3 regions of the Gelidibacter sp. genome follow, and region 1 is predicted to be linked to each of the others. Evidence: riboswitches for the same ligand, from Rfam matches in the RefSeq annotation. Region 1 holds a riboswitch; each other region holds the start of a gene.
The links. Region 1 has a riboswitch for S-adenosylmethionine ahead of ACOH2D_RS07485 (O-acetylhomoserine aminocarboxypropyltransferase/cysteine synthase family protein). Riboswitches for the same ligand answer to the same signal wherever they lie in the genome.

Region 1 (4,291 bases):
GTTCAAAAGTTTTTGTAACGGTTTCGTTAACTCTTCCCATATGGCCATAAGCTGCAGTTTCGCTGTACATCGGTTGACGCAGTTTTAAGCGGTCTTCAATGGCTGCTGGACGCATGTCAAAAATTTCGAATATCTTATCTGCAATTTCGCCATCCGTTAAATTAAATGGACACGTACCGTAAGTGTCCACATAAATGGATGTAGGTTGCACCACGCCAATAGCATAACTTACTTGAACTAAAACTTCAGAACAAATGCCTGCTGCGACTAAGTTTTTAGCAATATGACGTGTTGCATAGGCAGCACTTCTATCTACTTTACTTGGATCTTTTCCAGAAAAAGCCCCACCACCATGGGCTCCTTTACCACCATAGGTGTCTACTATAATTTTTCGTCCAGTAAGTCCGGTGTCGCCATGTGGTCCACCGATAACAAACTTCCCAGTTGGGTTGATATGGTACGTAATGTCATCATTGAACAACACCTGAATTTGCTCCGGAAGTCCAGCAACAACTCGCGGAATCAAAATGGCAACAATATCTTTTCTGATTTTCTCCAACATTTCAGTATCCGCAGCAATGATATCTTCTGCCGAATTAGATGCTGGTTTTACAAAATCGTCATGTTGTGTGGAAATCACAATGGCATCAATGCGCTGCGGTACGTTGTCATCACTGTATTCAATAGTGACTTGACTTTTGGAGTCTGGTCGTAAATAAGTGATGTCTTTGTTTTCTCTGCGTAAAGCAGCCAATTCGATCATCAAACGATGTGAAAGATCTAAAGCCAGAGGCATATAATTTTCAGTTTCGCTAGTGGCGTAACCAAACATCATCCCTTGATCTCCTGCACCCTGTTCTTCCTTGTTAGCTCTGTCAACACCTCTGTTGATATCTTCAGATTGCTCATGGATGGCTGAAAAAACACCACAAGAATTGCCGTCGAACATATAGGCACTTTTGGTGTAACCAATTTTATTGATGGTATCTCTTGCTATTTTTTGAACGTCCAAATAGGTTTTTGATTTGACCTCGCCTGCAAGGACGACTTGTCCAGTAGTCACCAAGGTCTCACAAGCCACTTTAGAGTCTTTGTCAAACGCTAAAAAGTTGTCAATTAAAGCATCACTGATTTGATCTGCTACTTTGTCTGGATGTCCTTCAGAAACGCTTTCTGAGGTAAATAAATATGCCATAACCTTTTCTTTATTATAGGTTTACGGAAGATTTGACGGAAAACGTCGAAGGTAGTTTGCACTGCCTTTAGCATTTTTAACTCTGTTGTTGATACAGAGTCTCATCCTCAGGGTTTCCCGATTCAGAAGAGGTTGCAATCAGTCAAATCTTTCCTCTCAATTATTAATAGGCAAAAGTAAAAAAATTAAATGGATGGCAAATCCTTTTATTTTGATTTCGTCTGAAATTAAACTCACAAGATTTTTTTCGAGCTTAAATTTCAATGAAGTATCCTTTGCCTGCTTGAAGAAAGTGAGGTTTTTTGGAATTGTAAAACAGCTGGTTTTTAAAAAACTTTATAATTTATTTGGAATTGTAACATTTGTGTTGCAATATTTGCGTTCACAAAGTTCAAAAACTTATTGAAGTGTTATCAAGAAAGGCGGAGGGATTAGACCCGATGAAGCCTTGGCAACCCTTAAAATTCCTGCGCAAACAGGAATCTCATTTAAGAAGGTGCTAAATTCTACTTAATTACTGATTCATTTATCAGGTAATTGGATAGATAACTAAACGTAATTACTCATCTGTGATTACTCTTTTCTTTTTAACATTTTTCTATTTGGTCCGTCAGTGATGGCGTATTTGGCTTTTGTTTTAATTCATTTATTAACTCAAAAAAACTAGAAAAATGAGTACACAAAAATTCGCAACCCAAGCGTTGCACGCAGGACACGATGTTCAATCCAATGGCGGTACTAGAGCAGTGCCAATTTATCAATCCACAGCTTTTGTTTTCAAAAACTCTGATCATGCTGCAAACTTATTTGCACTTGCTGAGCCTGGAAACATTTACACGCGAATCAACAATCCAACAACTGACATTTTAGAGCAGCGAGTAGCAGCACTTGATGGTGGAATTGCAGCAGTGGCCACAGCCTCAGGAATGGCTGCCATTGCTACGACTTTGCTCACGCTTTTAAGAGCGGGCGATCATATTGTGGCGTCAAGCAGTTTGTACGGAGGTACTTACAATTTGTTAAATGTGACTTTGCCAAGACATGGTATTACCACCACATTTGTCGATCCGTCAGATCCTGATAATTTTGATAAAGCCGTACAGGGAAATACACGTGTTATTTTCATTGAGTCTTTAGGAAATCCTAAATTGGATGTGTTGGATATAAAAGCGATTTCTGATGCTGCAAAAAAGAATAAAATCCCCTTAATTGTTGACAATACCGTAGCAACATCTTACTTGCTAAAGCCTATTGCGCATGGTGCGGATATCGTTATTCACTCGTTAACAAAATACGCAAATGGTAATGGAACTGCTATCGGAGGCGCCATTGTTGACGGTGGTAATTTTGATTGGGCCAATGGTAAATTTCCAGAATTTACAGAGCCATCTGCCGGATACCACGGTTTAGTATATTCAGAAGTATTGAAAAATGCGGCTTTTATCGCAAAAGTTCGTGTGGAAGGTCTTCGTGATTACGGATCGGCGTTAAGTCCATTTAATGCGTTTCAAATCATTCAAGGTTTGGAAACTTTAGAATTACGTATCAAACAACACAGTAAAAATGCTTTGGAATTGGCCAAATGGCTTCAAGAGCAAGAGGAAGTCACTTGGGTAAATTATCCAGGTTTGGAATCAAGTCCTTATAAAGCGTTGGCTGATCAATATCTGCCGGAAGGCAAAAGTGGCTTGGTTACTTTCGGTGTTACTGGAGGTTATGAAGCGGCTAAAATAATTGCAGATGAAACCAAGTTGTTCTCATTGCTCGCTAATATCGGCGATACCAAATCACTCATCATTCATCCAGCAAGCACCACGCACCAACAGTTGCCGGACGAAGCTCAGGAACTTACTGGAGTTACAAAAGATTTAATTCGTTTGTCGGTCGGTCTAGAGGATATCGACGATTTAAAAGCTGATTTAAAACAGGCGTTTAAACTAGTTAGTGAATCTGTTTTGCAGAATTCAGCTAACTAATAAACCCCTAAATCATGAGCGAATTAACATTTAGTGTAAAAGGACACAGTGCTTCTGAGGCCAAATTTATTGCCAAAACCAGACAGTTTAAACTGGTGGTAGATGAACCTGAAGGTTTAGGAGGTACTGATGAAAATGCAAATCTGGTTGAATATATTTTGGCTGGTTTAGCAGGCTGTGTCAACGTAGTTGGGCATTTGGTAGCGAAAGAATTGGGATTCTCAATTAAGAAATTACATATAGAAGTGTCAGGAAACATTAATCCTGATAAATTATTTGGAGTTTCAAATGCTGAAAGAGCAGGTTTTAAGGAAATAGATTTAAAGTTAATTCCTGAGACCGATGCTTCTATTGAAAAATTAGCCGAATGGCTGCGAATTGTTCAAGATAGATGTCCAGTAAAAGATAATTTAACCAACATTACGCCTGTAAAGGTGAGTGTGGAAAAACAATATGCAGTTCAATAGATGTCACAATTAAATTACATCCAAATTCCGAATTATACCTTAGAAAGTGGTAAGACAATTGTTATAAAATTGTCTTACCAACTTTTTGGTAAACCTTTAGGCACGGCACCGATTGTGTTGGTCAACCATGCGTTGACCGGTAATAGCAATGTGGCCGGCGAAGGTGGTTGGTGGCTGGATCTTATTGGCGCTGATAAAGTGATTGACACCAATGTGTATACCATTTTGTCATTCAACATTCCAGGGAATGGCTATGACGGTTTTACTGTTGAGAATTACAAAGATTTCATAGCCAGAGATATTGCCAAATTATTTTTAGAAGGCTTGAAAGAGCTTAAAATCACGAAAGTTTTCGCCTTGATTGGTGGTTCGTTGGGCGGTGGAATTGCTTGGGAAATGGCGTTTTTAGCACCAACTTTAGCAGAACACCTTATTCCTGTAGCAACCGATTGGAAATCGACCGATTGGTTGATTGCCAATTGTCAAATTCAGGAACAATTTTTAGTCAATTCCAGTAATCCAGTTCACGATGCCAGAATGCACGCCATGTTGTGCTACAGAACGCCAAAATCTTTTAAGGAACGTTTTCAACGCAGTAAAAAGGACGATTCGGAAATATTTAATGTAGAGAGTTGGTTGTTGCACCACGGCAA
Region 2 (4,291 bases), on a different contig from region 1:
AATATTTTAAATGCGAATACCGCCAGTAATAATATCAATGTCGTGTTGATGACCATGAATGCTGGCTTCGAAATGGAAGGCCTTAAAAAACAGGGTATGCATCCCGATCAAGCCAAAGCGTCTTACGAAAGTTTTAAAATTAACTTCAACAAACTCTACAACTCAGCGGGCAACTATGTCACGTTTATGTTACCGGGTATTTTGGCGGCGATTATGCAACAGATCATATTTTTAGCCATGGCCTTGGCGTTTTCAAGAGATTATGAAGATGGATATTTTGCGACGCTGGTGCAAAACAAAAGGTCGTCGTTGTATCTTATTTTATTGAAGGCCACCCCATTTTTGATCATGCTACCATTCATGTGGTTGATTGTTGCGTCATTCTTCTCTTATTTCAAGATAACTGCCGACATTTTAAATTTCCCGATGTTAGTATTAACCGTGCTTTTAACCTTGGCGTCCATATGCATTGGGATGCTATTCTCGATCGCCATTCCGAGCCAATTGAAAGCCACCGAATTATTAATGGTCATCTCCACGCCTGCCTTTATCTTAAGTGGATTTACCTGGCCAACAGAAGCGATTCCTTCGCTAATTACCAATGTGGCACAATTCATTCCAGTAACTCAGTTCTTAAGCGGATTTCGAAAAGTCGCCTTTTATGGTGGCGATTTAGCGTCGATATCTCATGAAATAGGCATTTTGTCGTTAATCATTGGCGTTGCATTTATAGCAATGGTCATATTGCTGCAATTGAAGATTAATAAAACGCTAGCGCGAGCGTGCCGCTCGTGCTAGCGTAAATCCAAAAATCCAAACCAATTTTGTCATATCTTTAGGTTTTACCTAAAGCCATGAGTAGAAAGTATAAGTTTAATAATCCCTCTGCGGCCTATTTTGTGTCGTTTGCCGTAGTCAATTGGGTTGCTGTATTTACGCGTGAAACTCATTTCAAGGTCATCACGGACAGCCTAAGTTTTTGTCGGAACCACAAAGGAATGTTATTATTTGCATACTGTATCATGCCAAATCATGTACATCTTTTGTTTCAGGATAAAAACGAAGATCCGGGTGGATTGTTAAGAGATTTTAAAGGTTTTACTTCCAAGAAAATGATTGCAAATATTAAGGAATATCCTAAGGAGAGCCGACGCGAATGGATGCTAGAGATGTTTAAAAAGGCAGGCGAAAAGAACAGCAATGTCAAAGAATATCAGTTTTGGCAACAAAACAACCAGCCTATAGAGTTATGTAGTACCCCAGTAATAAAGCAAAAGTTTGATTATATCCACAAGAATCCTGTAAAAGCAGGCTTAGTAACTGAACCCTGGGGATGGAAATACAGTAGTGCTCGAAATTATGTCGAACTCGATGCAGTTATTCCAATCGACGAAATTGGGTTTATTGGATGACTTTGTACTTCTTTTAAATTTAGTATTGTTTATAATGGGCACGGGCGGGACGCCCGCGCCAACAGATTTTAGATAATTTATTTTTTATCTATAAAGGCTAGCGCGAGCGTTAATTTATAGCTAGCGCGAGCGTCCCGCTCGTGTTAGCGTAAATAAAAACCTCAACTTTGTCTTTTAATACTATAAAATCCCTTAGTTTTGCACACTTAATTATCAAGAATCTTCAAAAGAGATAGCAACCTGCAAAACGAGCAAGGTGCTGAAATCGATAAGCCAAATACTTTGGAAAAAACGTTGCCTATCTTCCTAAATATTTGCTGCGATACTCTTTTTGTGGTTCTGCAAAACAAGACTCATGACAAAGATTACACCAAGTTTTAAAGCTTTAGTACCTTTTTTTGTATTTATCATCACCTTTTTAAGTGTTGGTACCATTCAAAATGATTTCTATGCGCTCCCTGCTCCTATTGCTGTCATTGCAGGGATTATTGTAGCGTTTGTGATGTTTAAACAATCCATAAACTCAAAGATCGATATACTTTTAGAAGGCTGTGGCGACAGTAAAATCCTGACCATGTGCTTGATTTACCTATTGGCCGGTGCGTTTGCCACCGTCACAAATGCCACTGGCAGCGTAGATACCATTGTGCACTTGGGATTGGATCTCATTAATATCCAATACATTTATGTGGGCGTTTTTGTAATTGCCGCTTTTTTATCGGTATCTACCGGAACTTCAGTGGGATCTATTGTAGCCCTGATACCCATTGTTATAGGTTTCGGCGAGGCTGCCGATTTTTCGCTTGGTATTCTATGCGGCGCACTATTGGGCGGCGCTATGTTTGGTGATAATTTATCGGTCATCTCCGACACCACCATTGCAGCCACACAATCTTTGGGGGTAAATATGAGCGATAAATTTAAAGCGAACATTAAGATAGCCGCACCCGCAGCACTGGCCACGATTGGCATTCTCATTTATCAGGGTTTACATTTGGAAACGGATACTTCAGAAACAGTGACCTATACCTATTCTATTCTAAAAATTGTGCCGTATTTGATAGTGATTACATTATCCGTCATCGGGATAAATGTATTTGCGACTTTGGTCTTAGGTGTTATTTCGGCAGGCTTATTAGGTTTGTTCTATGGCGACTTTTCAGTTATTGAATTTACACAATTAGCTTACACAGGATTTACCAGCATGACCGAAATATTTCTTCTTTCTTTATTAACTGGCGGCTTGGCAGCTTTAGTGGCTTATAATGGAGGTATTGAATTTATTTTAACCAAAATAAAAACCTTGATAAAGAACAAGAAGTCCGCACAATTAGGGGTTGCAGCTCTGGTTTCTAGCATTAATATGGCCATTGCCAATAATACCGTGTCTATCATTATTTCCGGTTCTATTGCAAAATCCATAAATGACGAATACGGATTGGAAAATAAACGCACCGCCTCTATTCTAGATATTTTTGCCTGTATTACCCAAGGTCTTTTACCTTATGGCGCGCAAGTATTAATGATTTTAAGTTTTGCCAAAGGAAACCTCAGCTACTTTGATTTGGTGGGAAATGCGTGGTATTTGGTATTGCTTTTGGTCTCTACTATCCTGTTTATTGCGTTTAAAAAAGAGGTTCAAGTTTAAAAACTAACACGAGTCGAAAACTCCAGCCAACTTATGGTTTTTATAGATGCTTTATAGAACAGACTAAGAAAATTATTTCGTAAATTGACTTATTAATATTCAAATTTAACTATGGTAAATTCAATATATCCATTACTTCTACAATCCCCAACAGGCACACCGAATTCTGCAGATGATATTCCTCTTGATTTTACAACACCATTTGATGTGATTGTCTTTATTATTCTGCCAATTGTTATTATCATCTTATATTTTTATTGGAGACGGACGAAGAATAATGGACGAAAATAGAGAAAAACATATTTTTTTTTATTACAAGATTTTGACATGGCGTTGACACCAAGAAGACCAGGATTAAGAAAAAGTTCGGCGTCATGTTAACAGCAACACCTTTCGAATCATACGAGCCACAGCGGGCGCTAACTAAAAGAATACTGCCATCTCAAAGAATAATTTAAAAACCAAAATATTAATCATAATAAGTAAATTATCATGAAAAATTTTCATCCTTTTTTTACCATCGGAACAGTAGGAATTATTATAAGCTCATGTCTACATATGTTTTTAGCATTGGGAATATTATTAACCTCAATTCACACGACGTTTTTTGTGCTGTATACTGTTTTCCTAACCTTTCTAATACTCGGAGTTATTCTAACTGTTAAAGAGCAAAAAACACTAGTTTAATTTACAGGAAGCATTCTTTACCTCACATTATCGTTGAGCCTTTCTGAAAATCGCTCATACTAACCGATATTAATATTATGCCACCCTGTGGCTAATAAAATTCCTTATTGCTTTGGCTTTGTATGTGGCGGAACGCTGTGGCTGATTTTATGAGTTAGTTGGTTTCATATAGATATATCGCTAATAGTGCACGAGTATAACGATGGTTATTCTTAGTTAGAAAAGGTCAGAAAAGCATATTTAACTTTCCTAGGTATTTATCTGTTTTATCTACTTCCAAAGTGCTTTATTAGCCACTTCAAGAAAGAAAATCAAATTTACCCATCCTCAACATTCCCCTATTCCGCTTCCTCCCAAAGCAATTTTCTAGCCGTCCCATAATTCCCCAATTGATAAACGCTAACGCCCGTGGCTTGAAACTTCGTAGCGCGAAAAGTGTTCTGTTCTAAACTATCTAACAAAGTGGTTTTAGCAACCCCCAAGCTGATGTGCGGATTAAAATTATCATAGCTGTAGTGACTGACAAACTTGGGTACATAGTCTA
Region 3 (4,291 bases), on a different contig from region 1:
ATGTCCGAATCAGTACAGCCAATCAAAACCACGAAAGGCAATTAATAAACAATCACCCGAACGAAAAACTATACATCGATGTTTGCAGTGGATCGATACCATTCAGTAAACGGGAACAGGGTAAAGAACTTTTTTATTCTGTTGCACTCGGTGAGATTAATTATATAAGTGTCCATGCGGTGGATCGGTTAGGTAGAAATTTATTGGACATCCTGACGACATTACAAATACTTGATAAAGCTGGTGTCACCGTCAAGATAGATTCTTTGGGGCTGGAAAGTAGGATTGGAGATAAATCAAATCCCGCTTTTAAACTAATAACTACTGTTATGGGTCAGATTGGTGAAATGGAAAGGGAAACCATGCTCGAAAGACAAAGGGAAGGTATTGCAATAGCAAAAGCCAAAGGAACGTATAAAGGTCGTGTTAGAGGTTCAACTCAAACCAAGAAAGAATTCCTTAGTCAGTACACCAACGTCATAAAAGAACTTAATGCGGGGATGTCTTTACGCAAAACGGCAAAACTATGTGATGTTAGCTTAGGTACTGTGCAGAAAGTTAAGAAGCTTATATGACAGAAAAAAGGGATACAGTTTTTGAGAAACTTCCCCTTTTGATTTTGATTCTTTATATTAAAAATTTATAAGCTCATTTCATTACTTGAACATGATTATGCTTTTGGTGTAAAATCAGTTATGTTGCTTGGAGTATCTTACTTAATAGAAGTCGATTGGTGTCCCGAATTCTTAATTAGGATTTCACTATCATCTTCAATATACCAAATATCACCATCAAAATTTTTTTCTAAACTCAATTTCCCCTCGATGATATCATTACACAATTTATCAATCATGTAATATGACGACTTAATTACGGCGTCCGACATGCCTTTATCTTCACTAATAGGTTTTTGCTCCATTGCGACCTGAACATCTTCAATCTTCCAGACCAAATGAATGTCTATAACATCGTATCCCATTTTATAAGTAAGTACAAATGTACAGTTTATGAAATCGCTGACATCCTCGACCCAATCAGTGATAACAATGTTTGGTTTCTTTTCAGGATCGGCTTTTCTAATTTCTTCCCGAATGGTTTTTTCGGTTTCATCATTTAGTATAGCCCATTCTCCCGACAATTTATCTATAACCGATTGTTTGTCCGTGCCGACCCCGCCGACCACAATTATTGCGGTGTTGTATTTTGGATATTGTACGTCACTAAAGGTAATTTGTTTGTCTTTGTTTTTCATTTTGGTTATTAGTTAGTTAGTTTTATAAATGTGTATTACTATAATCAAACTCAATATAAGTCGTTTGTAGATAGCTTGATCAAATTACCAAGTCCATACCCGCAATTTAAAGATTCATATCCTAGTTTAACTAAGAATAGTTTTTTATTGTTTATTGTATATTTTTATTAATTCCATTCATTTTTATAATTTTCCAGAAAATTATAATTCGTGATGGAGATCGCTAATGATAATACCAGCTAATCGTTGTTTTCATCAAGCCATTCTTTGAAGAGCTCTTCTGCTGAAATCGCGGTGGCATCTCTCTCTGCTTTAGTCATTGATTCACGTTCCTTTCTACTCTTTTCGATTCTATTGATTTTTTCTTGAATGACTTCTTCGGTAAAGCCTACAAAGGTCATTTCGTAAAGACAATGGACAATGATTTCCAATCCAGAAAAATCGTTTGAAGTTTCTTTATTGATATCCATACCCAGCCATTCTCGCCACGGCGTAAACTCTATGGCTTGTGAATAAGTTCCCTCCTCGTTTTTCGGATTCTTATGTACCCCTGAAACGTCAATATACTCGTCCTCGCCATCTTTTTCTTTGGTTATGACAATCGACATATCGTTTTCTTCGGGGGACATTATTACCAATTTTTCAAATACAGTTTGGTATCCCTTAATGTTTTCTTCTGCCTCAGGATAGGTTTTCAAAAACACAGGTAAAATAGTAGACCACGTATTGGTTTGTAAGATCTGTTTTAAGGTCATGAGTAAACATTTTTAGCTATAAACAAAATTGAAATTCACGAAGGTATATTTATCTCCTTTATTAAAAGTCATTTGAGAATTTTCCTTAACCATATCCGTACAAAGCGCAACTTCCTTTTTAATTTGTTCTTCAGTTAACCCTGCGACGTCATCATTGAAGAAGATAACGCTTTCTGCATAAATGCCATCCCAATGCCATTTTTGATAAACCACATCGTATTCGGCGATGTTAGCCTTAACACTTGCGATAATTTGAGTGTCTTCCTCTACAGGGATGTCTTTAAATTTTTCTGTCATAATTACTGTCTTTATGTTAATTTATAATTTAGTTTAATTAGTTTTCAAGCGCCATAGCAGTTCCGCTCAGCTTCCTGCGCAGAGTTTCTTTTGAAAACCTTTGAACTTTAATCACGTTGTTTTTGTGTTATAAGAACACAGTAATCGGTAAATACTATAAAAGGAATAAATCATATTTTTCCTAGAAATAGGCTCATTGTTTTAGCACCTTCGCCTGTTTGAGCAGGTTGCTATCACTTCACGTGATTCGTAATGATATCTCAAATATAGTAAGAATTTTCAACTAATACCTCACGATTATGCATGAGTTTTAGTCTCTGTTTGCAATTTCAAAATTTGGACATGCTTACTCTGTTGTTCGAATTGATAAAAATTTTAACAGTAGGTTTATCGCTACAAGATTGGTGCATAGACTTGTATTAAATGATTTTATATGAAATCAACTTATCGTTTGTTGTAGCCATTGAATTCGATGAAATTTTAAAATCATAATTTATAATGATAACACTTAGCGATATGGTTATATTACTCGATTGTATAACTAATAATACCTAACAAAAAACAATGATTGACTTAATTGGAGACGTACACGGGTACGCTGATGAACTTGAAGAATTACTTACCAAATTGGGATATTCAAAAAAGGACAACTATTATTCACACCCTGAAAGAAAAGCTTTATTTGTGGGCGACTATATTGATAGAGGTCCAAAAATTAGAGAGACTTTAGAGATCGTAAAACAAATGTCTGACAATGGTAGTGCCATTGCGTTATTGGGTAATCACGAATATAATGCTCTTACTTTTCATTTTAAAGATCCTAAAGGAGGACACTTACGAGAGCATTCAATTAAGAATATCCTTCAACACTACGAGACATTAGAACAATTTAAAAACAAACAGGAAGAGTACGAAGAATATTTAGAATGGTTTAAAACATTACCACTATTCTACGAAACAGAAACGTTTAGAGCTGTGCACGCTTGTTGGGATTATAAAAGTATTGACTACCTAAAAAAACATTTAAGCAACAACCGACTAACAGATGATTTAATATTTCAATCTGTAAAGGAAGAAACAGAATTGTATGACGCGATTGAGAATACCTTGAAAGGTAAGGAAATTAGCATACCCAATGACAGGCGATTGCCAGATAAAGACGGTCACCTACGAAATGAAATGAGAATAAAATGGTGGGTAGAACCATCGGGAATGACTTACAAAACCATTAGTATGCCTACAAATGATAAACTTCCAGAAGAAGTAGTCAATTTGAAAGAAATAGATTTTTATAAAAAAGATGACAAAATTGTTTTCTTCGGGCATTATTGGTTAGAAGGAAAACCTTCGCTATACCAAGATAATATTTGTTGTCTGGATTATAGCGTAGCAAAAGGAGGTATATTGGCAGCCTATAGCTACGATGGTGAACTTATATTAGATGAAAAGAAATTTACATCTGTCTAAAAAATTACTATTCAAAAATTTAGTAAAGAGCTCCGTTCTTTGATACGGACGGAGCTTATATTTTACATCATTTTTTCAGAAGTCGTAAATTTTTACGAGTTTTTCTAAATTCACACGCACAAAACTCTCGTCTCAAATTCTGAGTTAATTGACAATAAAAGTTAAAACTTCAATCGGAATTTCGCCCGTAATCGTGTATAAAACGGTGTTGTAACTGCCTTTTCCTTGACGCAGATATTTACCATCAAAAGTGTATAAAACCGTGTTATAATCGCCTTTGCCTTGTCGAATGAATTCACCGTCCCATGTACAAAGCACATCGTTATAATCTCCTTTTCCTAATCTTAAATATTTACCGTCCCAAGTTGATAAAACTGTGTTGTAATCACCTTTGCCTTGACGAAAATATTTACCGTCATAAGTGGCCAAAACCGTATTATACACACCTTTCCCCTGCCTTAAATATTTTCCGTCCCACGTATACAACACCTCATTATAATCGCCTTTCCCCTGTCTAATA

Region 2: it holds a riboswitch for S-adenosylmethionine, as region 1 does, so the genes downstream of both, ACOH2D_RS08750 (Na+/H+ antiporter NhaC family protein) here and ACOH2D_RS07485 (O-acetylhomoserine aminocarboxypropyltransferase/cysteine synthase family protein) in region 1, are expected to answer to the same signal.
Region 3: it holds a riboswitch for S-adenosylmethionine, as region 1 does, so the genes downstream of both, ACOH2D_RS00405 (hypothetical protein) here and ACOH2D_RS07485 (O-acetylhomoserine aminocarboxypropyltransferase/cysteine synthase family protein) in region 1, are expected to answer to the same signal.

The regions. Positions count from the first base shown of each region.
Region 1 is NZ_JBMDWE010000011.1:22,841-27,131, reverse strand. It holds gene metK (methionine adenosyltransferase) at 1-1,195, opposite strand, end outside; SAM riboswitch class I at 1,603-1,747, shown strand; gene ACOH2D_RS07485 (O-acetylhomoserine aminocarboxypropyltransferase/cysteine synthase family protein) at 1,867-3,171, shown strand; gene ACOH2D_RS07480 (OsmC family protein) at 3,186-3,638, shown strand; gene thrA (bifunctional aspartate kinase/homoserine dehydrogenase I) at 3,639-4,291, shown strand, end outside.
Region 2 is NZ_JBMDWE010000014.1:4,410-8,700, forward strand. It holds gene ACOH2D_RS08740 (ABC transporter permease) at 1-798, shown strand, start outside; gene ACOH2D_RS08745 (REP-associated tyrosine transposase) at 855-1,412, shown strand; SAM-I-IV-variant riboswitch at 1,618-1,714, shown strand; gene ACOH2D_RS08750 (Na+/H+ antiporter NhaC family protein) at 1,768-3,060, shown strand; gene ACOH2D_RS08755 (hypothetical protein) at 4,086-4,291, opposite strand, start outside.
Region 3 is NZ_JBMDWE010000001.1:89,990-94,280, forward strand. It holds gene ACOH2D_RS00390 (recombinase family protein) at 1-575, shown strand, start outside; gene ACOH2D_RS00395 (hypothetical protein) at 713-1,252, opposite strand; gene ACOH2D_RS00400 (DUF6557 family protein) at 1,492-2,007, opposite strand; gene ACOH2D_RS00405 (hypothetical protein) at 2,020-2,304, opposite strand; SAM-I-IV-variant riboswitch at 2,469-2,565, opposite strand; gene ACOH2D_RS00410 (metallophosphoesterase) at 2,869-3,771, shown strand; gene ACOH2D_RS00415 (6-fold beta flower protein) at 3,916-4,291, opposite strand, start outside.